Regions from separate parts of the Diaphorobacter sp. ED-3 genome, predicted to be linked through region 1. Evidence: predicted binding sites of a transcription regulator. Region 1 holds the regulator's gene; each other region holds the start of a gene.
What was found. Region 1 encodes LexA, which represses DNA repair genes until DNA is damaged. Its sites were predicted from a motif close to ACTGTATNNNNATACAGT; they were not measured.
Positions count from the first base shown of each region.

Region 2: PCQ86_RS13430 (PA0069 family radical SAM protein) is a predicted target of LexA. The motif match lies at 4,755-4,772, and genes of this name have one in related genera.
Region 3: PCQ86_RS05650 (DNA topoisomerase IV subunit B) is a predicted target of LexA. The motif match lies at 3,286-3,303, and genes of this name have one in related genera.

Region 1 covers NZ_CP115182.1:2,550,169-2,557,505, forward strand. The annotation lists gene PCQ86_RS12455 (ExbD/TolR family protein) at 1-57, shown strand, start outside; gene lpxK (tetraacyldisaccharide 4'-kinase) at 68-1,084, shown strand; gene PCQ86_RS12465 (Trm112 family protein) at 1,093-1,275, shown strand; gene kdsB (3-deoxy-manno-octulosonate cytidylyltransferase) at 1,272-2,060, shown strand; gene adk (adenylate kinase) at 2,182-2,838, shown strand; gene PCQ86_RS12480 (asparaginase) at 2,926-3,897, opposite strand; gene lexA (transcriptional repressor LexA) at 3,980-4,654, shown strand; gene PCQ86_RS12490 (hypothetical protein) at 4,816-5,217, shown strand; gene PCQ86_RS12495 (pyridoxamine 5'-phosphate oxidase family protein) at 5,339-5,839, shown strand; gene hrpA (ATP-dependent RNA helicase HrpA) at 6,073-7,337, opposite strand, start outside.
Region 2 covers NZ_CP115182.1:2,747,638-2,754,974, forward strand. The annotation lists gene PCQ86_RS13405 (citrate synthase) at 1-334, shown strand, start outside; gene PCQ86_RS13410 (metal/formaldehyde-sensitive transcriptional repressor) at 648-914, shown strand; gene PCQ86_RS13415 (S-(hydroxymethyl)glutathione dehydrogenase/class III alcohol dehydrogenase) at 950-2,065, shown strand; gene fghA (S-formylglutathione hydrolase) at 2,172-3,056, shown strand; gene PCQ86_RS13425 (putative quinol monooxygenase) at 3,237-3,536, opposite strand; gene PCQ86_RS13430 (PA0069 family radical SAM protein) at 3,591-4,748, opposite strand; gene rnk (nucleoside diphosphate kinase regulator) at 5,026-5,433, shown strand; gene PCQ86_RS13440 (acyltransferase family protein) at 5,489-6,652, opposite strand; gene PCQ86_RS13445 (NAD(P)H-dependent flavin oxidoreductase) at 6,839-7,337, opposite strand, start outside.
Region 3 covers NZ_CP115182.1:1,140,774-1,148,110, reverse strand. The annotation lists gene parC (DNA topoisomerase IV subunit A) at 1-373, opposite strand, end outside; gene PCQ86_RS05655 (lytic transglycosylase domain-containing protein) at 370-1,248, opposite strand; gene PCQ86_RS05650 (DNA topoisomerase IV subunit B) at 1,287-3,269, opposite strand; gene PCQ86_RS05645 (MFS transporter) at 3,386-4,603, shown strand; gene PCQ86_RS05640 (hypothetical protein) at 4,606-4,734, shown strand; gene PCQ86_RS05635 (class I SAM-dependent methyltransferase) at 4,737-5,333, shown strand; gene dapA (4-hydroxy-tetrahydrodipicolinate synthase) at 5,368-6,264, shown strand; gene bamC (outer membrane protein assembly factor BamC) at 6,348-7,337, shown strand, end outside.

The sequences.
Region 1 (7,337 bases):
GTGGGCCTGTCGCAGATCACCTTTGCCACCCAGTCGTCGGCCACGGCCGGCAAGTAAGCCTGCGCCGATGGCCGCGCCCGGCCGCCCGTCCCCCCTGGCCGAGCGGCTGCGCGGCGCCTGGCAGCACCGTGGCGCGCTGGCCCTGGCGCTGTGGCCGCTGTCGCTGCTGTACGGCGTGCTCACGGCGCTGCGCCGCGCGCTCTATCGCACGGGTCTGCTGCGCAGCGAGCGACTGCCCGTGCCCGTCATCGTGGTCGGCAACGTGATCGCTGGCGGCGCCGGCAAAACGCCCGTGACCCTGGCCGTGGTGCGCCACCTGCAGGCCCGCGGCTGGCGGCCGGGCGTCATCTCGCGGGGATACGGCCGCGCCACCTCAGACTGCCACGAAGTGCTGCCCGCCAGCAGCGCGGCCGAGGTGGGCGACGAGCCGCTGCTCATCGCCCGCGCCAGCGGCGCCCCGGTCTTCGTGGCGCGCAGGCGTGCCCAGGCAGGGCGCGCGCTGCTGGCCGCCCACCCCGCCACCAACATCCTGGTTTGCGACGACGGCCTGCAGCACCTGGCCCTGGCGCGCGACCTGGAAGTCTGCGTCTTCAACGACGAAGGCGCCGGCAACGGCTGGCTGCTGCCCGCCGGCCCGCTGCGCGAGCCCTGGCCGCGCGCGGTGGACCTGGTGCTCCACGCCGGCTCCCCGCCCGGTGGGGTCGCGCCGCAATTCGCGCTGTCACGTGAACTCGCCGCCCATGCCGTGAATGCCAGCGGGCAGCACCTGCCGCTGGAGCAATTGCAGGGCGAACCGTTGCACGCACTCGCGGCGATCGCCCGGCCGCACGACTTTTTTGCGATGCTGCACGCCAGGGGCCTTCAGCCCGGGAGCAAGGAAGCACTGCCCGATCACTATGATTTTTCTAGCTGGCAGCGCCCGCCGGATAAGCGCTTACGGCTGATTTGTACCGAAAAAGACGCCGTCAAGCTCTGGCCCGCGCACCCGGACGCGCTGGCCGTGCCGCTGGCCCTGCGGATCCCGCCGGCCTTCTTCGACACGCTCGACGCCCGCCTGGCGTCGCTATCATCGTCCGGCCATTGAGGAACACCATGGATCCCAAACTGCTTGAACTGCTGGTCTGCCCCGTCACCAAGGGCCCGCTGACCTACGACCGCGAACGCCAGGAACTCATCTCGCGCAGCGCGCGGCTGGCCTATCCCGTGCGCGACGGCATTCCCGTGCTGCTGGAAAACGAGGCCCGCCCCTTGAGCGACGAGGAGCTGGAACAGTGAGTCGCGCCGCACCGTTCACGGTGCTGATACCGGCGCGCCTGGCCTCCACCCGCCTGCCCAACAAGCCCCTGGCCGATATCGCCGGGCTGCCCATGGTGGTGCATGTGGCCCGCCGCGCCAGCCAGAGCGGCGCCCTGCGCTGCGTGGTCGCGGCGGACGACGCGCGCATCGTCCAGGCCTGCCAGGCGCATGGGGTGCAGGCTCTGCTGACGCGCGCCGACCACGCCAGCGGCAGCGATCGCCTGGCCGAGGCCTGCGAGCTGCTGGGCCTGGCGGGCGAAGACATTGTGGTGAACGTACAGGGTGACGAGCCCCTCATCGACCCACGGCTGATCGACGCCGTGGCCGCACTGCTGCATGCGCGCGGCGATGCCAGCATGGGCACCGCCGCGCACGCCATCGACAGCGCGGAGGACTTTGCGAACCCCAACGTGGTGAAGGTGGTGCTGGACGCGCAGGGCCTCGCGCACTACTTCAGCCGCGCCCCCATCCCCCACGCACGCGACCACGCGCCGGGCAGCCTCTGGTGGCAGCCGGGCCAACCGGGGGTGCCCGTGGGTTTCGCACCGCTACGGCACATCGGCATCTACAGCTACCGGGCAGGCTTTCTGCGCCGGTTTCCACAGCTACCAGCGGCGCCGACCGAGCAACTGGAAGCGCTGGAGCAGCTGCGCGCCCTCTGGCACGGCCACCGCATCGCCGTGCACGTGACCGGCAGCGCACCCGGTGCGGGCGTGGACACGCCAGCCGACCTGGAGCGCGTGCGCACCCTCCTGGGCGGCTAGCGCGGTCGTCAGCTTGGCGCATGGCCCGCGTGCTATCCTTGTTCGCAACAAGAGCACCTGTCCCGCGCTGGCGCGCCGACGGCAAGCGTGCCCGCTGATTTCAAAACACTAGAGGACATCCATGAGACTGATTCTGCTCGGCGCTCCCGGCGCCGGAAAGGGTACGCAGGCCGCGTTCATCTGCCAGAAATTCGGCATCCCCCAGATCTCCACCGGCGACATGCTGCGCGCCGCCGTCAAGGCCGGCACGCCCCTGGGCCTGCAAGCCAAGGCCGTCATGGATGCGGGCCAGCTCGTCAGCGACGACCTGATCATCAACCTGGTGAAGGAGCGCATCGCCGAGCCCGACTGCGCCCAGGGTTTCCTGTTCGACGGATTCCCACGCACCATCCCCCAGGCAGACGCCATGAAGGCCGCGGGCGTGAAGCTCGACTATGTGCTGGAGATCGACGTGCCGTTCGACGCCATCATCGAGCGCATGAGCGGCCGCCGCTCCCACCCGGCTTCGGGCCGCACCTACCACGTGAAGTTCAACCCGCCCAAGGTCGAAGGCAAGGACGACGTGACGGGCGAGCCCCTGGTGCAGCGCGAGGACGACAAGGAAGAAACCGTCAAGAAGCGCCTGCAGGTCTACAGCGACCAGACCCGCCCGCTGGTGGACTATTACTCCAGCTGGGCCAAGTCCGATCCCGCCAACGCGCCTAAGTACCGAGCCATTCAAGGCACCGGCAGCGTGGAGGAAATCACCCAGCGCGCCCTGACGGCACTGTCAAGCTGACGAACCCGCCGCCGGCCCCCGCCAACGCCCCGCAATGCGGGGCGTTGTGCTGTGTGCCCAGGCAAGCGCCTCGGCCCATGACGGTGCTTATGAATTAGCGGACTGCATCAGCTCCAGCAGCAGGCTGACCCGTGCCTTCACAGGGCTCAGCCCATCCGCATCGCGCCAGGGCGTGCCCGTCAGGTCCATCATCCGCCCCTGCGGGCAGCGCGAAGCCACGCGCACCTGCACCCCGGCCGCCACGGCACGCGCGAGCGCGGCCTCCAGCGCATGGTGCAGCGTGCCATTGCCGGTGGCGGCCACCACGAGGCCGTGCACGCCCTTCTCCACCAGCCAGTCCACCAACGCGCCATCCGCGCCGGCGTGGCTGAGGACGATTTCCACGCGTGGCCAGGCGGCATCTGGCAGGATCGGCACCAGCGCGCCATGCGCGGGCTGTTCCACCTGCGGCGCAAGGCCGCGGGCCCAGCGCACGCGCCCCGCTTCCATCCAGCCCAGAGGCCCAGCATCGCCGGAGTCGAACGCGTCCAGCCGCAGCGGGTGCACCTTGCTCACCTCGCGTGCCCCGTGCACCACGCCAGCGGCCGCCATCAGAACCCCCCGCGCCGAGGGATCGGCCGCCAGTGTGACGGCATCCAGCAGGTTCTGCGGCCCGTCCGGCGCGAGCGCCGTGGCCGGACGCATGGCACAGGTCAGTACCACTGGCTTGGCGGTGGTATCGAGCAGGTTGTGCAGCAGCCAGGCGGTTTCCTCCAGCGTATCCGTGCCGTGGGTGATGACGACGCCGGCCACGGCCGGGTCGGCCAGGTGTGCGGCGCAACGACCGGCCAGCCGCGTCCACACGTCAAAGCCCATGTCCTTGCTGTCCAGCTGCACCACCTGTTCAGCCACCAGCGCGCCGCCCGCGGCCTGCACCAGCCCGGGCACCGCGGCCAGCAATTGCTCCACGCCGATCTGCCCGGCCGTGTAGCCCACGTTCGCGCCTTGCACCGCGGAAGAGCCCGCAATCGTGCCGCCGGTGCCCATAACGACGATTTTTCTTGCAGCTGCCACTTGCATCCCTCCAAAAACTGTTCAAAAATACAGATACTGGATTAAAAAACAGTAACCCACTCAACCACCGACCGCATTGGATCGCACCATGCTCGACAGTCCCAAGCTCACCGCCCGCCAGCAGCAGATCCTGGACCTGATCCAGACCGCCATCGCGCGCACCGGCGCCCCGCCCACCCGCGCCGAGATCGCGGCAGAGCTGGGTTTCAAGTCCGCCAACGCGGCCGAGGAGCACCTGCAGGCGCTGGCCCGCAAGGGCGTGATCGAACTGGTCAGCGGCACCTCGCGCGGCATCCGGCTGCGCGGCGAAACCGTGCGCAACATCAATGCGGCGCGCGGCGCCCAGTTCAACCTGCCGATACCCGGCCTGTCGCAGCTCACGCTGCCGCTGGTGGGCCGCGTGGCGGCAGGCTCGCCCATTCTCGCCCAGGAGCATGTGGACCAGACCTATACGGTGGAAGGCAGCCTGTTTGCGCACAAGCCCGACTACCTGCTCAAGGTGCGCGGCATGTCCATGCGCGACGCGGGCATCATGGACGGCGACCTGCTCGCCGTACAGGCAACGCGCGAGGCGCGCAACGGGCAAATCATCGTGGCGCGCCTGGGCGATGACGTCACGGTCAAGCGCCTGCGCCGCACAGGCAGCGCCATCGAGCTGCTGCCCGAGAACCCCGACTACCCGGTGATCCGCGTCGAGCCGGGCGAACCTTTCGAGATCGAAGGGCTGGCCGTGGGCCTGATACGCAACACCATGCTCATGTAGTCCGTTGAATGCAGCGCCGCCGCAGGTGGCGGGCGTCTGGCAGGCGGTAGCCCGGGCATGCCCCGTGGCTGCGGCATGCCAACCCTGCGGATGCGCGCTTGACGTCCTTGGCAATCCTGCCTGTGTTCCACCTTCATGCCCTGGCATGCCGGAGTCTTCACATGGGATTTGCCCTCTTTGCCTTTGCCTCCCTTTCCCGCCCCTTGCGCCGCCTGCGCCGATGGGGACTGGCCGCACGCCATATGTCGCGCGGCGCTGCACCCTCTGCCTGCACCACGCACGGACGCGCCGATGCACTCCAGCGAGCGACGCCCAACGCCGGCCCTCCCGATAGCCCCGCCGTGGCGGGCATGGCGCAAGAAAATCCGGCCCGCCACCGCGCCTTTGCCATGCCTGCCGCGGATGCGGCCATGCAGCACACAGGTCTGCGGCCTGCGATCTCCACCCGTTCGCTCCCCCTGCGCGTGATCCTGCGCCATGACACCGACGACGCGTGCAAGCTCGTGATTTCCGGCCGCATGGCCGATGTGTGCGCGGAACTGGAGCGCCTGGCCCTGCGCTGACCGCGGGGCACTGCTGCGACCACTTCTGACACTTTTCGAAGGCGTCACGGCCGCAGCGCGTTCATCGCAGGCCCGTTTCTACAATGCACGGCACTTGCAACTGCCCGCCCCCAAGCACGCCATGACCCACGAGTCCCGCCTGGACCGCTTGCTGCGGCAACTGCTGTGGGGCCGGCGCACGGCCGCGCTGGCAACGCTGCAAACCCTGCCCGGCGCGGAAACGGTTCCATTCACAACGCCGGCGGTGTCGTTCGTTCCGTATGCCATCGACTCCACGGCCCAGGTGCTGGTATTGCATGTCAGCGCCCTCGCCGCCCATACCCGTAACCTGCGGCAATCGCCCGCGGTTTCTCTCCTGATCACGGCGCCCGAGGACGCGGCCCAGCCCGTGCATGCGCTGGAGCGCGTTGCCATCCAAGGACAAGCCGTACTGCTTGCGCCCGAGGCAGCCGCCAGCGCGCGCGCCGCCTACCTGCGGCACTTCCCTGAGGCAGCGCCCATGACGGCGCTGGGCGACTTCCAGTTCGTGCAGATCATCCCTTCGGCGGGCCGCCACGTGGCAGGGTTTGGCGCGGCGCGGGATTTATCTGCCGAGGAGCTGAAGGCGCTGCTCATGTCTTGACGCTGGGGCGATCGGCGCCGCCAGCAGTTGGATGGCAAGGGCCGTTCCGCCCAGGCGAGCGCTGGCGGCCGCAAGCCCGGTGCCTGGGAAGGCCACACGGGTCGCTGCCAGGGCCGGTTTGGTGACGGGTTGGCGGACGCTCGCCGTGCGCGCCAAAGCATGAACGGCCCCGCCCACGGCGGCTGGTGGCAGCACATCTGCCCCGACGGCCTGTCCCCGCGCGAGAGCCGCTCTCAAGACACCAGTTGCGACCAGACCTTGTCCAGCCGCTTGCCGCTGACCGGATACGGCGTGCGCAACTCCTGCGCGAAGAAGCTCACGCGCAGTTCCTCCAGCATCCAGCGGTACTCCTGCATGCGGGCATCCACCTGGCCCTTGCGCTCGGCCACCATGCGCCAATAGCGCTGCTCCAGCGGCTGCAGTTCCTTGAGCTTGGCGGCATCGCGTGCCGGGTCGGCGCGGTACTTGTCCAGGCGCGTGGCGATGGCCTTGAGGTAGCGCGCGTAGTGCTGCAGCTGCGCCCAGGGCGCGGCGGCGATGAACTGCTTGGGCATCAGGCGCTGCAGCTGCTGTGACGCGTCGGCCGTGGCCTCGGGAGCGTTCTTGGTGTCCTTGATCTTGCGCTGCGTGGCGGCGTATTCGATGAGAATGGCCGCCGCCATGCGCGCCACCTCGTTGGCGATCAGCGTGAGGCGCCCGCGCCCGTCCTGCACGCGCTGCTTGAACTGTGCCTCGTTGCTGGGCAGCGGCTCTTGCAGGAAGGCGCGGTCGATGGCCACGTCGATGATTTGTGCGCGCAGCTCCTCCTGCGTGCCCAGCGGCATGAAGGCCACGGCCATCTTCTGCAGATCGGGGATGTTCTTTTCCAGGTACTTGAGCGCGTCCTTGATCTGCAGCGCAAACAGCCGGCGCAGGCCCACGCGGTGGCGCGCGGCGGCGACTTCGGGTTCGTCGAACACCTCGATGCCCACCGCATCGCCGTGGTCGATGAGCGCGGGGAAACCGATCAGCGTCTGGCTGCCCTTGGCGATTTCCATCAGCTCGGGCAGTTCGCCAAAGCTCCAATCCTCGTAGCGGGCATCGGCCTTGCGTGCCGCGGGCGCGCCGACGGGTGGTTCTTTTTTGATAGCTGCTGGCGCCCGGTTTTCCTTGGTTTCAGATGGTTTTCCACCGGAATCTGGCTTCTGGTGAGCGCCACCAGCTATCTTTAATGAAGCAAGCGCCTGGAACGCCCCACGAGCCTTGCTCCCCCACTCCGCCTTGAGCGCGCCCAGGTTGCGTCCCTGGCCGAGCTGGCGGCCGTGCTCATCCGTCACGCGAAAGTTCATGAACAGGTGCGGGCTGAGCATGTCCAGCTTGAAGTCCGCGCGCTTCACGTCGAGCGAGGTTTCATCGCGCACTTGCTTGAGCAGCGTGTCGATCAAGCTGCCCTGGGCCCAACGCTCTTCCTCGGTGAACAGCGACGCCAGCCGCGCAGCACTTTCCGGCAGCGGCACGA
Region 2 (7,337 bases), 200 kb from region 1:
GCAGGAAACCTGCAACGAAGTGCTGGCCGAACTGGGCCTGGAAAAGGACCCGCTGTTCGCCCTGGCCAAGCAGCTGGAGAAGATCGCGCTGGAGGACGACTACTTCGTGCAGCGCAAGCTCTACCCGAACGTGGACTTCTACTCCGGCATCGTGCAGCGCGCGATCGGCATCCCGGTCAACCTGTTCACCGGCATCTTCGCGCTGGCCCGTACGGTGGGCTGGATCGCCCAGCTCAACGAGATGATCGGCGACCCCGAGTACAAGATCGGCCGCCCCCGCCAGCTGTTCGTGGGCGCCGAGCGCCGCGACGTTCCAGCCCTCAACAAGCGCTGATCAAGCAGCGCCGCCTGCCGCGAAGGCAGGCGTGCCCCGCCCTCAGCCCGCACGCACCTGTTGCCTGCGGGCTTTTTTGCGTCCGGGCCTTTTTGCTGCGCACAAGGGAACCGTGCTGCAGCCCGCGGTCAACCGCTACGCCGCCAATGCCCGCGCGACACGCCGATCGGGCGCATCCACCTATACCCCCTCCCAGTAATAGGTATTTAATACCCGCCAGCGCTTTATCCTAAAGCGCCATCGATTTATACTTCCCCCTAGTACAAGACACATAGCAACACGTCCCGGCACAACGCCCGCCCATCCAACCGCCATGCCCCATACCGCCGAAGACAAGCAACGCGCCATCACACGCCTGCGCCGCATCCGCGGCCAGGCCGAGGCGCTGGAGCGCGCCGTCCAGGCGGGCAGCGACTGCGCGCCCATCCTGCAGCAACTGGCCGCCCTGCGCGGCGCCGTGCATGGGCTGATGGCCGACATGCTGGACAGCCATGTGCGCGAAACCCTGGCGCAAGAGCCCGCCCCCTCGCCCGAGGCCGTGGACGAGACGCTGGCCCTGCTGCGCTCGTACCTGAAGTAACGTTCCCCCACCCTTTCACCACAAGGAGCCCTCCCATGAAATCCCGTGCCGCCGTCGCCTTCAAAGCTGGTGAACCCCTGCAGATCGTCGAACTCGACGTGGCCCCGCCCCGCAAGGGCGAAGTACTGGTCAAGATCACCCACACCGGCGTATGCCACACCGATGCCTTCACGCTCAGCGGCGACGACCCCGAGGGCATCTTCCCCGCCGTGCTGGGCCATGAGGGCGCGGGCGTCGTGGTGGAGGTGGGCGAAGGCGTCACCAGCGTCAAGCCGGGCGACCATGTGATTCCGCTGTACACCGCCGAATGCGGCGAATGCCTGTTCTGCAAGAGCGGCAAGACCAACCTGTGCGTGGCCGTGCGCGCCACGCAGGGCAAGGGCGTAATGCCCGACGGCACCACGCGCTTCTCGTACAACGGCCAGCCCGTGTACCACTACATGGGCTGTTCCACGTTCAGCGAATACACCGTGGTGGCCGAGGTGTCGCTGGCCAAGGTTCACCCCGATGCCAACCCCGAGCAGGTCTGCCTGCTGGGCTGCGGCGTGACCACCGGGCTGGGCGCGGTCAAGAACACCGCCAAGGTGCAGCCGGGCGACAGCGTGGCCGTGTTCGGCCTGGGCGGCATCGGCCTGGCGGTGATCCAGGGCGCCCGACTGGCCGGCGCGGGCCGCATCATCGCCATCGACACCAACCCGAGCAAGTTCGACCTGGCACGCACCTTCGGAGCCACCGACTGCGTGAACCCCAAGGACTTCGACAAGCCCATCCAACAGGTGATCGTGGAGATGACTGGCTGGGGTGTGGACCACAGCTTCGAGTGCATTGGCAACGTCAACGTGATGCGTGCGGCGCTGGAATGCGCACACCGCGGCTGGGGTCAGAGCGTGATCATCGGCGTGGCCGGTGCGGGACAAGAGATCTCCACCCGTCCCTTCCAGCTCGTCACGGGCCGCAAGTGGCTGGGTACGGCCTTCGGCGGCGTCAAGGGCCGCAGCGAACTGCCCGGCATGGTGGAGGACGCCATGGCCGGCAAGATCGAGCTCGCCCCGTTCGTCACCCACACCATGGGCCTCACGGACATCAATCAGGCGTTCGACCTGATGCACGAGGGCAAGTCGATCCGCTCGGTGGTGAACTACGCTGCATAAAAACAGGAGCGCTTGGCGCTTGATGCGCAAGGGATTCCAGTACTTTTATTACTGAATCCCGCCCATACCAAGCGCCAGCAGCTACTTAAAAAGGAGCAACACGCCCATGTCCGACACCCTGGAACAACTCTCGGCCCACGCCTGCTTTGGCGGCGAGCAACGCTTTTACCGCCATGCTTCGCACGCAGTGGGTCTGCCGATGCGCTTCGCCGTCTACCTGCCGCCCCGTGCGCTGGCAGCCGAGAGTGCGGATAGAAAGGTCCCAGCGCTGCTCTACCTCGCGGGCCTGACCTGCACCGAGGAGACCTTCCCCACCAAGGCCGGCGCCCAGCGCCTGGCGGCAGAGTTGGGCCTGGCCCTCATCACCCCCGACACCAGCCCGCGCGGCGCGGGCGTGGCGGGCGAGGCCGACGCCTGGGACTTCGGCGTGGGCGCGGGCTTCTATTTGGACGCCACGCAAGCCCCCTGGTCCACGCACTGGCGCATGGAAAGCTACCTGCTGGAAGAACTGCTGCCGCTTGTCACCAACGCCCTGCCCATCGACGGTGCCCGGCTGGGCCTGTTTGGCCACAGCATGGGCGGCCATGGCGCGCTGACGCTGGCACTGCGCCACCCGGGCCGGTTCAAGAGCCTGTCGGCCTTCGCACCCATCTGCGCCCCCACGCGCTGCCCCTGGGGCGAGAAGGCGTTCACCGGCTACCTGGGCCCGGACCGCTCCTCCTGGGGACAGCACGACGCCACCGTGCTCATGGAGAACCAGCCCCTCGCGCCCTACCCCGGCGGCATCCTCATCGACCAGGGGCTGGACGACAAATTCCTGGCCGATCAATTGCACCCGCACCTGTTCGAGGCGGCCTGCAGCGCCATCGGCCAGCCGCTCACGCTGCGCCGCCACGCGGGCTATGACCACGGCTACTACTTCATCCAGAGCTTCATCGACGACCACCTGCGCCACCACGCGCAGCAGTTGGGCGCGCCTGAGGCAGTGTGAACGAACCGCCCGGCTCTCTCGTTCAGCCCAACCTGTCCGCGCGCCGTTGCGGATGCCCGCTACAGCCCGCACGAGGGGTGCGCCTTGCGCCGCGACTGGCCGCGTTTCTGCCGCCCTTTCGCGGTGGCCCGGGCCGCCCGAGGTCATGCACCGTCTGACACCCGACGCCCGCCAAACCGCTCACACCGGGCGGGGCGCACCCACCGCGTAAGCGCGCAGGTCACGCCCGCCGATGCCCAGCGCCGGCCACAGAGCGCGCCACTGCGCAATGTGGGCACTGGCGAAGTGGCGGTCCAGGTCGTCCTGGCTGCGCCACAGCTCATGCACGTGGATCAGCCCGGCGTCCAGCACATCCTGCGCATACGCATATTCGATGCAGCCCGGTTCGGCCCGTGAGGCCTGCACCATCGCCCGCATGGCCGGCAGCGCGGCGGCCAGCCCGTCCGCCGGCAGGCGAATGGTTCCTACGATCAACAGCATTCGGCACCCCTCCCCACAGCAAAGCGCCCATGCTAGCCGCGGCGCGCACCGCGCTCAGAACAGCACGCCCTGCCCGCGCGCCAGCGCCGGGCGGTACTGCGACAGGTCCAGTTCCGTGCGCTGGCGGTTCAGGCCCAGGCGCGCACAGGTCTTCTCGAAGCGCTGGCGCAGCAGGTCGGCCCACAGGCCCGAGCCCTTCATGCGCGTGGCGTGGCTGCTGTCGTAGCTTTTGCCCGCGATACGCGCGGTTGCGTCGATGCCGTGCAGATCCTGAATGCGCGCCAGCACGCGCTCGGCACGCTGCGGGTAGTGCAGTTGCAGCCACTCGCGCATCAGGGCATTGAGTTCCCACGGCAGGCGGATCACCGTGTAGAAGGCCGAGGTGGCGCCCGCGTCGCGCGCGGCGGCCAGCACCTGCTCCATATCCTCCGTGATGAAAGGAATCTGCGGCGCCACGCTCACGCCGACGGGTACGCCGGCTTCGGCCAGCGCGCGGATGGTGCGCAGCCGCCGGTGCGGCGCGGCCGCGCGCGGCTCCAGCACGCGGGCCAGGCGCGCATCCAGCGTGGTGATGGTCACGTAGGCCGCCGCCAGCCGGCTGTGCGCCAGCGGAGCCAGCAGGTCCAGGTCACGTTCCACGCCGCTGCTCTTGGTGATCAGCGAGAACGGGTGTCGCGCATCCCGCATCACCTCGATCAGCGCGCGCGTGAGGCGCAGCTCACGCTCCACCGGCTGGTAGCAGTCGGTGGCGGAGCCGATGTTGACCACCGAAGGCCGATGGCTGACGCGCGCCAGCTCGCCCCGCAGCACCTCGGCGATATTGCGCTTGGCGATGATGCGGGTCTCGAAGTCCAGCCCCGGCGACAGGTTGAGGTAGCTGTGCGTGGGCCGTGCGTAGCAGTACACACAGCCATGCTCGCAGCCGCGGTAAGGGTTCACCGACTGCTCGAAGAAAATGTCGGGCGAATCGTTGCCGCACAGCGCGCTGCGCGCGTCTTCCCAGATCACCTGCGTGTGCGGCGCGGCGGGCCCGGCACCTTCGTCGCCTGACACATCCCCCACGGGCCCGCCCCAGCCGTCGTCAAACGCCTCGCGCGCATCGCGCATGAAACGGTGGGCCATACGCGTGGCCGTACCCCGCCCCTTGAGCGGCTGCACGGGCGCCCATACGACAGGAGCCAGTGAGGGCGGGGGATCGTCTTCGGAATGCATTGAATGACTGTATAAATAAACAGTTATTCTGGCAATATCCAAAGGCCTACGCCATTTGCCGGAGGGCTGCAAGCGCAGCGCAATTCGCACTGCGCGCGTGTGAGATCGCTTGGCAAACGCGGCACCAGGCCGCACAATCCACCACTTCCGCACCAAATTGGTGCTTTTTTTGAGAACATGCCTCGGCCCGGACAACCCCGTTGCCCGGGCTTTTGTCCGTTTGAGCGCGGCTGCCCGGCAGACGCGCTTTCACTATCGTTTACAAGGGAATCACACCATGCAGCGCAAGCCCCACATCATCCTGTCGTCCCTGGACCTGGAGCGCATCGAAGCCCTGCTGGAAAAACAAACCGCGCCCTTTCCTGGCCGCGAGGCACTGGAGGCCGAGCTGGACCGCGCCGACGTGTTCGATCCCAAGGACATGCCCCCCAACGTGGTGACCATGAATTCCACCGTGCGCTTCACACTGCTGGAAACCGGCAAGACGAACACGCTGACGCTGGTCTACCCGAAGGAGATGGACGGCTCGGGCGACAAGGTGTCGGTGTTCGCACCCGTCGGCATCGCACTGCTGGGCCTGGGCGTGGGCGACGAATTCCAGATGCCCAGCCCCACCGGCCAGGTCACCGTGCGCGTGGACGCCATTGATTTCCAACCCGAGAACGCGGGTGAACTTCATCGCTGAGCGCGATCGCACCACCCAAGACCCGAGGCAGCCATGACTGGCTGCCTTTTTTTCGTCAGCGCAGGCCTGCCATGAGCGCGGTGGTCAGCAGGCCGGTTCCCACGAGCCCGGCCTGCCAGCGCAGCGCAGATTGCCATGTGGGAACGTGGCGCTCCACACGCTCGTACAGCAGGTGGCCCGCGGCGATCGACAGCACGAAAGCGATGCCCATGCCCGCCATCGCGGCGGCTACTGACTGCGGCCAGAAGTAGCTTTCCACCGCGTTGACGAGCACGCACACCGCAAAGTGCACGAGGAATACCGAATACGAGATCTGCCCCAGCCGGCTGAGCGGTGCCCAGCCTTGCCAGCGCTGCATGGCCGGGCTGCGCATGGCCATCACCAGCAGCAGCGCAGTCACGCCGGCCAGCGCAATGCGGGGGCGCCACTCCAGTACCAACGCAGCCACCACCAGCGCCGCGATCAGCAGCGCCCAGCTCCAGGCTCCCAGCGCGCGGGGCGACTGCACGGCCCAGTAGGCCAGCATGCCAAGGCCATAGGCACCGAAGAAATACACCGCCCAGACGTCCCAATCGGCGTCGCGGTTGAAGTACAGCAGCGAGGCGGCGACGCCCGTCGCCACGAGTGCCTGCGCGCCGCTCAGGGCCCAGGGCCAGTAGCGGGACACACCACGCGCGCGCAGCGCCACCGCCACGCGTGATACGCCAGCCAGGATCAGTGTGGTGAGCGCGAACAGCTGAAAGTCGATGGCCACGTACCACACGCCGGCCGACAGCGACTCCTCGTCCAGCACGCTTTGCAGCAGCAACGCATGCGCAAGCAACTGGCCCAGGTCCGGCACGTCGGACACCGAGGCGTGGTCGAACCACGGTTGCACGGCCGCCTGCACGACGATGGCGATCACCAGCGCCACCGCGTAGGGCACCACCAGGCGCACGAAGCGCCGTGCGATGCGCTGGGCTGGGTCGGTAAAGCGCGCCTGCCCCTGCGGCGCCAGACTGGCCGCTGCCAGGAAGCCCCCCAGCACCAGAAACACCTGCACCGCCATGCGCGCGTATTCGTAGAGCCAGTCGATCAACCCCGGCACCGCTTGGCGCGCCACGTCGGACATGGGCCCGTAGAACGCCAGGTGGTGCCAGACGATGGCGGCGCAGGCCAGGCCTTTGGTGCAGTCGATCAACGCACTGCGGGAGGCATGAGACGGGGTGTGCTGGGACATTCAAAACAGGAACCCCGTGCCGGCAACAAGCCTGCGACGGGGGTTCACGGTAATCGGGCAAGCCCAAGATTTTGCGCCTTTTGCGCTGATGCTGCTGACCGCTACACAGCGCACGCGCATCAACAAAAACGGCGCCCCTGGGGCGCCGTTGGGCCAACGGGGCTACGTGGCAGCCCCGCGCGGGCATCAGCCCAGGGCCAGGCGCTCGCGCGCTTGCTGGTATTCGCGGCGCAGGCGCGCGACGAGTTCAGCCGTCGAAGTGACCTCGGTGATGCTGCCGATGCCCTGGCCGCAGCCCCAGATGTCCTTCCAAGCCTTCTTGGCGTCGCCACCGAAGTTCATCTTGCTCGGATCGGACTCCGGTAGGTTGTCGGGGTCCAGGCCTGCCGCGCGGATTGACGGCGCCAGGTAGTTGCCGTGCACACCCGTGAACAGATTGCTGTAGACGATGTCGTCGGAGTTGCCCTCGACGATGGCCTGCTTGTACGCATCGATGGCGCGCGCCTCGTGCGTGGCGATGAAGGCCGAGCCGATATAGGCGAAGTCCGCGCCCATGGCCTGCGCGGCCAGGATGGCGCCGCCCGAGGCGATGGAGCCCGACAGCGCGAGCGGACCGTCAAACCATTGGCGGATTTCCTGGATCAGCGCAAACGGGCTCTTCACCCCTGCGTGCCCCCCCGCGCCC
Region 3 (7,337 bases), 1.4 Mb from region 1:
CGAAGTTGCCCTGGCCGTCGATCAGCGGGTAACGCTGGTTGAAGTCCTGCGCCAGGCGCACCAGTGCGTCGTAGGCCGACTGGTCGCCATGCGGGTGAAAGCGGCCCAGGACGTCGCCCACCACGCGGGCGCTTTTGACGGGCTTGGCCGCCACGTTGCGGTTTGGCCCGCTGTAGCCCAGGCCCATGCGGTCCATGGCGTAGAGGATGCGCCGCTGCACGGGCTTGAGGCCGTCGCACACGTCGGGCAGCGCGCGGCCCTTGACGACCGAGAGGGCGTATTCCAGATAGGCGCGCTGGGCATAGCCGGCCAGTTCCAGGCTGTCGCCGTGGTCGGCGGGCGCGGAGAAGTCGAGAGTGGGTTGGTCGCTCATTCAGTGAAGACAGACTCGGTCGGTGACTGCCGGGCCAGGCGCGTGGGCGCAGGCGTGGACATGCGCTGCGTGTCGCCGCGCTCACCGGCATCGGATAGGGAATGGGGCGTGGCGGGCAGTTCCATGCGCACGCGCCCCGGGTTCGCGCGCTGATTGCGCGTCGGTAGCGGCGGCTTGAGCAGCGCATACAGGCCCATCACGCTCTGTACGTAGTTGCGCGTCTCGCGGTAGGCGGGAACGCGGTTGCCGGCGCGCTGCACGGCACCCTCGCCCGCGTTGTAGGCTGCCAGCGCCAAGTCCAGGCGGCCCTCGAAGAGATCCATGAGGTAGCGCAGGTAGCGCGTGCCCGCGGCCACGTTGGTGGCGGGGTCCACCAGCTTTTGCTCCACCGAGCGCCTGGCGTCGCCGCTCACGCCGAAGCGGCTGGCGGTGGCGGGCATGAGCTGCATCAGCCCCACGGCGCCGCGCGGCGAAACCGCGCGGGTGTTGAAACCCGACTCGGTGGCGATCACCGCCTGCAGCAGCGCGTAGTCCACGCCATGGCGCGCCGACGCCGAGCGCAGGTGCTGGCGCACGAGCTTGTAGTCGTGCGACACCTCGAAGAAGGCCAGCAGCCGCGCCCCCGAGGGACTGGCCGGCCCGGTGGAGACATCGGCCGCACCCTGACGTCCGGTGTTGGAGCCGTCGCGCTCGGAGTCGAAGTCGTTGCCGCGAAAGAACAGCGCGTAACGCTCGTCCAGCTGCTGCGCGGCGAAGTGCGTCACGCCGCGCTCGTCCACGAAGGCCCACAGGTCCGCATGCGCGGTTTGCTGCAAAAACAGGAGCGCGCAGCACATGCCAGCCGTGCGCAAAAGCCCCAAAAGGCTGTTACGCATGCGGTATCCCGGGCGCGCAGTCATGGCGAGTGCCTTCGTCAGATGTCCACATCCACCAGGTCGCCGTGCAGCTCCATGAGCTCGCGGCGCGCGGCGGCCTCGCCCTTGCCCATGAGCTTGGTGATCAGGCCCTCGGTGGCGGTGAAGTCGAACGTGCCCAACTGCACCGGCAGCAGGCGGCGCGTGTCGGGGTTGAGCGTGGTCTCCCACAGCTGCTCGGCGTTCATTTCGCCCAGGCCCTTGAAGCGGCTGATCTGGCACTTCTCGCGCGGCACGCCGTCCTTGGCGCACTTGTCGAGGATGCTTTCCAGCTCGGATTCATCCAGCGCATACACCTTGGCCGCGGGCTTCTTGCCGCGCGCCGGCACGTCCACGCGGAACAGCGGTGGCCGGGCAACAAAGATATGGCCGGCCTCGATGAGCTTGGGGAAGTGGCGGAAGAACAGCGTGAGCAGCAGCACCTGGATGTGCGAGCCGTCCACGTCCGCGTCCGAAAGGATGCAGATCTTGCCGTAGCGCAGGCCGGACAGGTCGGGGGTGTCGCTCGGGCCGTGCGGGTCCACGCCGATGGCTACCGAGATGTCATGCACCTCGGTGTTGGCAAACAGGCGGTCGCGGTCGACCTCCCAGGTGTTGAGCACCTTGCCGCGCAGCGGCAGGATGGCCTGGCTTTCCTTGTCGCGGCCCATCTTGGCGCTGCCGCCGGCCGAGTCGCCCTCGACCAGGAAGACCTCGTTGTAGGCCAGGTCACGACTTTCGCAGTCGGTGAGCTTGCCGGGCAGCACGGCCACGCCCGAGCCCTTGCGCTTTTCGACCTTCTGGCCGGCCTTTTGCCGTGTCTGCGCGGCCTTGATGGCCAGTTCGGCCAGCTTCTTGCCGTATTCCACGTGCTGGTTCAGCCACAGCTCCAGCGCCGGGCGCACGAAGCTGGACACCAGCCGCACGGCGTCGCGCGAGTTCAGCCGCTCCTTGATCTGCCCCTGGAACTGCGGGTCCAGCACCTTGGCCGCCAGCACATAGCTGGCGCGCGCAAACACGTCCTCGGGCAGTAGCTTCACGCCCTTGGGCAGAAGCGAGTGCAGCTCGATGAAGCTCTTGACCGCGTTGAACAGGCCGTCACGCAGGCCGCTTTCATGGGTGCCGCCGGCGCTGGTGGGGATCAGGTTCACGTAGCTCTCGCGCACCGGCTGGCCTTCCTCGGTGAAGGCCACACACCATGCGGCGCCCTCGCCCTCGGCAAAGCTCTCGTTGTGGCGGTCGGCGAAGCCCTCGCCCTCGAACAGCGGGATCACCGGGTCAGCGCTCAGCGTCTGCGCCAGGTAGTCGCGCAGGCCGCCCTTGTACTGCCAGGTCTGGGTGTCGCGCGTCTTTTCATTGACCAGCTGCACCGTGACGCCGGGCATGAGCACCGCCTTGCTGCGCAGCAGGTGCGTCAGCTCGCCCATCGGAAGGTTGCTGGACTCAAAGTATTTGGCGTCGGGCCAGACGCGCACGGTGGTGCCCTGCTTGCGCTCGCCCGCCTGCAGCGGGCGCACCGCCAGCGGCTCGGTCACATCGCCGCCCGCAAACACCAGGCGCGCCACCTGGCCCTCGCGGTGGGTGGCCACCTCCAGCCGGGTGGCCAGGGCGTTGGTGACGCTTACGCCCACACCATGCAGGCCGCCCGAGAAGCTGTAGGCCCCGCCCTTGCCCTTGTCGAACTTGCCGCCCGCGTGCAGGCGGGTGAACACCAGCTCCACCACCGGTGCGTTCTCCTCGGGATGCAGGCCGAACGGAATGCCCCGGCCGTCGTCCTCCACGCTCACCGAGCCGTCGGTGTGCAAGGTCACCTTGATCTTCTTGCCAAAGCCCGCCAGTGCCTCGTCGGCCGCGTTGTCCAGCACCTCCTGGATGATGTGCAGGGGGTTGTCGGTGCGGGTGTACATGCCCGGCCGCTGCTTGACGGGCTCCAGTCCCTTGAGGACGCGGATCGAGCCTTCGGAGTAGTCGCTGGCGGAGGTGGATGCGGGTTTGACTGCCATGGCGGCGGATTGTAGTGCTGGATATAAAACCAGGATGGTGACGCTTTCTTGCCCCGCCAGCGTGCTGCACAGGGGGGCGCCAAGCAGGCGACACGGGTTTTCGCTACATTCGCCGGATGCACGACGCAACCCGAAAACTGTCCATGGCCCAGGTGCTGATCTGCGGCGCCGCCATCGTCACTCTGTCCATGGGCATCCGGCACGGCTTCGGCCTGTGGCTGCAGCCCATCACCCAGGACATGGGCTGGACACGCCAGACCTTTGCCCTGGCCATGGCCATTCAGAACCTGTCCTGGGGTCTGTTCGGCATCTTTGGCGGCATGCTGGCCGACCGCCTGGGCGCCTTCCGCGTGCTGATCGGCGGCGCAGCGCTCTACGCCATGGGCCTGGCCGGCATGGCGCTGTCTCCCACGCCGCTGCTGTTTTCGCTGACCACGGGCGTGCTGATCGGCGCTGCACAGGCGGGCACCACCTACGCCATCATCTACGGGGTGCTGGGCCGGCAGATCCCGGCCGACAAGCGCTCCTGGGCCATGGGCGTGGCCGCTGCGGCGGGCTCGTTCGGCCAGTTCCTCATGGTGCCGCTGGAGGGGCAACTGATCCTGCGCCTGGGCTGGCAAGAGGCCCTGCTGGTGCTCTCGGCCATGGTGATCCTGATCGTTCCGCTGGCCTTCGGCCTGCGCGAGCCGGGCTTTCATGGCAGCGCCCCCGTCAAACGTACCCAGTCCGTGGGCGAGGCCTTTGCTGAGGCGCTGCGCTACCGCAGCTTCCTGCTGCTCACCGCCGGCTACTTCGTGTGCGGCTTCCAGGTGGTGTTCATCGGCGTGCACATGCCCAGCTATCTGCGCGACCAGGGCCTCACGCCCCAGGTGGCCAGCTATGCGCTGGCGCTGATCGGGCTGTTCAACGTGTTCGGCACCTATATCGCGGGCTCGCTGGGCCAACGGATCCCGAAGCGCCACATCCTGGCGTTCATCTATTTCGCCCGCGCCGTGGCCATCACCATCTTCCTGCTGGTGCCGCTGTCGCCGTTGTCGGTCTACGTGTTCTCGGCCGTGATCGGCGCACTGTGGCTGTCCACGGTGCCCCCCACCAATGCCACCGTTGCGCAGATCTTCGGGGTGCAGCACCTGTCCATGCTCAGCGGCTTCGTGTTCTTCAGCCACCAGATCGGCAGCTTCCTGGGCGTGTGGCTGGGCGGCTATCTGTATGACCGCACGGGCAGCTACGACATCGTGTGGTACCTGGCGATTGTGTTGGGCATCCTCGCCGGCTTGGTGAACCTGCCCGTACGCGAGGGCGCCATCGTGCGCGCCACCCCTCAGGCGGCCTGACCATGCGCACCCTGTACAAGCGGTCGATCGTCGCAGTTGCGCTGCTCGCGGTGCTGCTGGGGGTGTTCGCGCTGTACCTGCAGCCCGACTTCATGCTGACGCTGGCGGACCAGATCTGGGCCTGCTTCTGACGATGGCCCCGCACGGCACCGCCCATGCGCCGCTGCCCGCGGCCTCGGAATGGATACAGCGCTGGTCCCACCTGGTGCCTGCGGGCGGCAGTGTGCTGGACGTGGCTTGCGGTCACGGCCGTCACATGCGCTGGTTCTATGAAAGAAAACACCCGGTAACGGGCATAGATAAAGCGCCAGAAGCTATTGAAAGCATAGCACCATGGGGCGCGACGATCGTTGCGGATATCGAGGCTGGCCCCTGGCCCCTGCCCGGGCAGCGCTTTGCCGGCGTGGTGGTCACCAATTACCTGTGGCGTCCTTTGCTGCCCACCATCGTGGACAGCGTGGCGCCCGGTGGCGTGCTGCTCTATGAGACCTTCGCCGTGGGCAACGAAACTGTCGGCCGGCCCGCGCGGGCCGAATTCCTGCTGAGGCCGGGCGAACTGCTGCAGGCCTGCCGGGCCCTGCGCATCGTGGCTTACGAGGAAGGCTTCCTCGACGCGCCCGCGCGCTTCGTGCAGCGCATCGCCGCCGTGCGGCCTGCGCCGTCCATGGACGGGCCGCTGCGCGCGCCGCTGCGCACGCCGCTGCGCACGCCGCTGCAGGGCCCCGTCTAGTTAGAATGTGTTTTTACCGTTTTTGAACGCGGACATGACTTCTCCCAGCGCCCCCCTGACCGGCAGCATCGTCGCCCTCGTCACGCCCATGCATGACGACGGCAGTGTGGACTACCCCGCGCTGCGCAAACTCATCGACTGGCACATCGCAGAAGGCACCGACTGCATCGGCGTGGTGGGCACGACCGGCGAATCGCCCACGGTGAACGTGGAGGAGCACTGCGAAATCATTCGCGTGTCCGTGGAACAAGCCGCCAAGCGCGTACCCATCATGGCGGGCTGCGGCGCCAATTCCACGGCCGAGGCCATCGAGCTGGCCAGGTTCGCCAAGAAGGTCGGCGCCGACAGCCAGTTGCAGGTCGTGCCCTATTACAACAAGCCCACACAGGAAGGCCAGTACCGCCACTTCAAGGCGATCGCCGAGGCCGTGGGCGACCTGCCGATGGTGCTGTACAACGTGCCCGGCCGGTCGGTGGCGGACATGCAGCACGAAACCGTGCTGCGCCTCACGCAGGTGCCGGGCATCGTGGGCATCAAGGAAGCCACAGGCAACATCGAACGCGCGCAATGGCTCATCCGCGACGTGCCCAAGGGCTTCGCCGTGTATTCCGGCGATGACCCCACGGCCGTGGCGCTCATGCTGTGCGGCGGCCAGGGCAACATCAGCGTGACGGCCAACGTGGCGCCCCGCCTGATGCACGAGCTGTGCGTAGCCGCGCTGGCCGGCGACACCCGCCGTGCCATGGAGATCCAGTTCCGCCTGATGCCCGTGCACAAGCAACTGTTCGTAGAGGCCAACCCCATCCCCGTGAAGTGGGCTGTGCAACGCATGGGCCTGTGCGGCGGCGCTATGCGCCTGCCCATGACGCCCCTGAGCCAGGGCAACGAAGCCGTGGTCGAGGCCGCCCTGCGCGCCGCGGGGCTGCTCTAAGCTCTAATTTCACCCAGCCTGTTGCCAGCTTGCAGCGTATTTGGAACGCTCCCGGCCGAATCTGGATCAATGAGGATTTTCGCGTGAACGCTACCACCCGTTTGGGCCTGCTGGGCCTTGCCGTGACCCTGTCCGCTTGCTCCGTGCTGGAGAACGACAAGATCGATTACAAAAGCGCCACCAAGGGGGCAACGCTGGAGGTGCCTCCGGACCTGACGCAGCTCTCGCGCGACACACGCTACACGGTGCCTGGCGGCGTCGTGTCTGCTGCCGCTTTCGAAGCCGGCCAGGCGCAACAGCCCCGCGGCGCGGCGAGCGCAGCCCCGAAGTCCATTGGAGACGTACGCATCGAGCGCGACGGCAACCAACGATGGCTGGTGGTGGACCGCCCTGCCGACCAACTGTGGGACCCGGTGCGTGACTTCTGGATCGAAAACGGCTTCGTGTACGTGCTGGAACAACCCAAGCTCGGCCTGCTGGAGACCGACTGGGCCGAAAACCGCGCCAAGCTGCCGCAGGACATCATCCGCTCCACGATTGGCAAGGTCTTCGATTCGCTGTATTCCACGGGCGAACGCGACAAGTTCCGGACCCGCCTGGAGCGCAACGCCAGCGGCGGCACGGAGATCTACATCAGCCACCGCGGCATGGTGGAGGTCTACACCAACACCCAGAAGGACAACACCGTCTGGCAGCCCCGCCCGGCTGATCCGGAACTGGAAACCGAATTCCTGCGCCGGCTGATGGTCAAGCTGGGCGTGAGCGAGGAGCAATCCAAGGCCGCCGCCGCAGCGCCCGTACCCTCCGCCCCGTCCGCGCGCATGGCCACGGTCGACAACGTGCCGGTGGTGCAGCTTGATGAAGGCTTCGACCGCGCTTGGCGCCGCGTAGGCGTGTCGCTGGACCGCACCGGCTTCACCGTGGAGGACCGAGACCGCAGCCAGGGCGTGTACTTCGTCCGCTACGTCGCCCCGACCGAGAAGAAGGAGCAAGGCTTCTTCAGCAAGCTGTTCAGCCGCTCGCCCGACGCGGTGCCGCCGCTGAAGTACCGCATCGTGGTGCGCAGCGAGGGC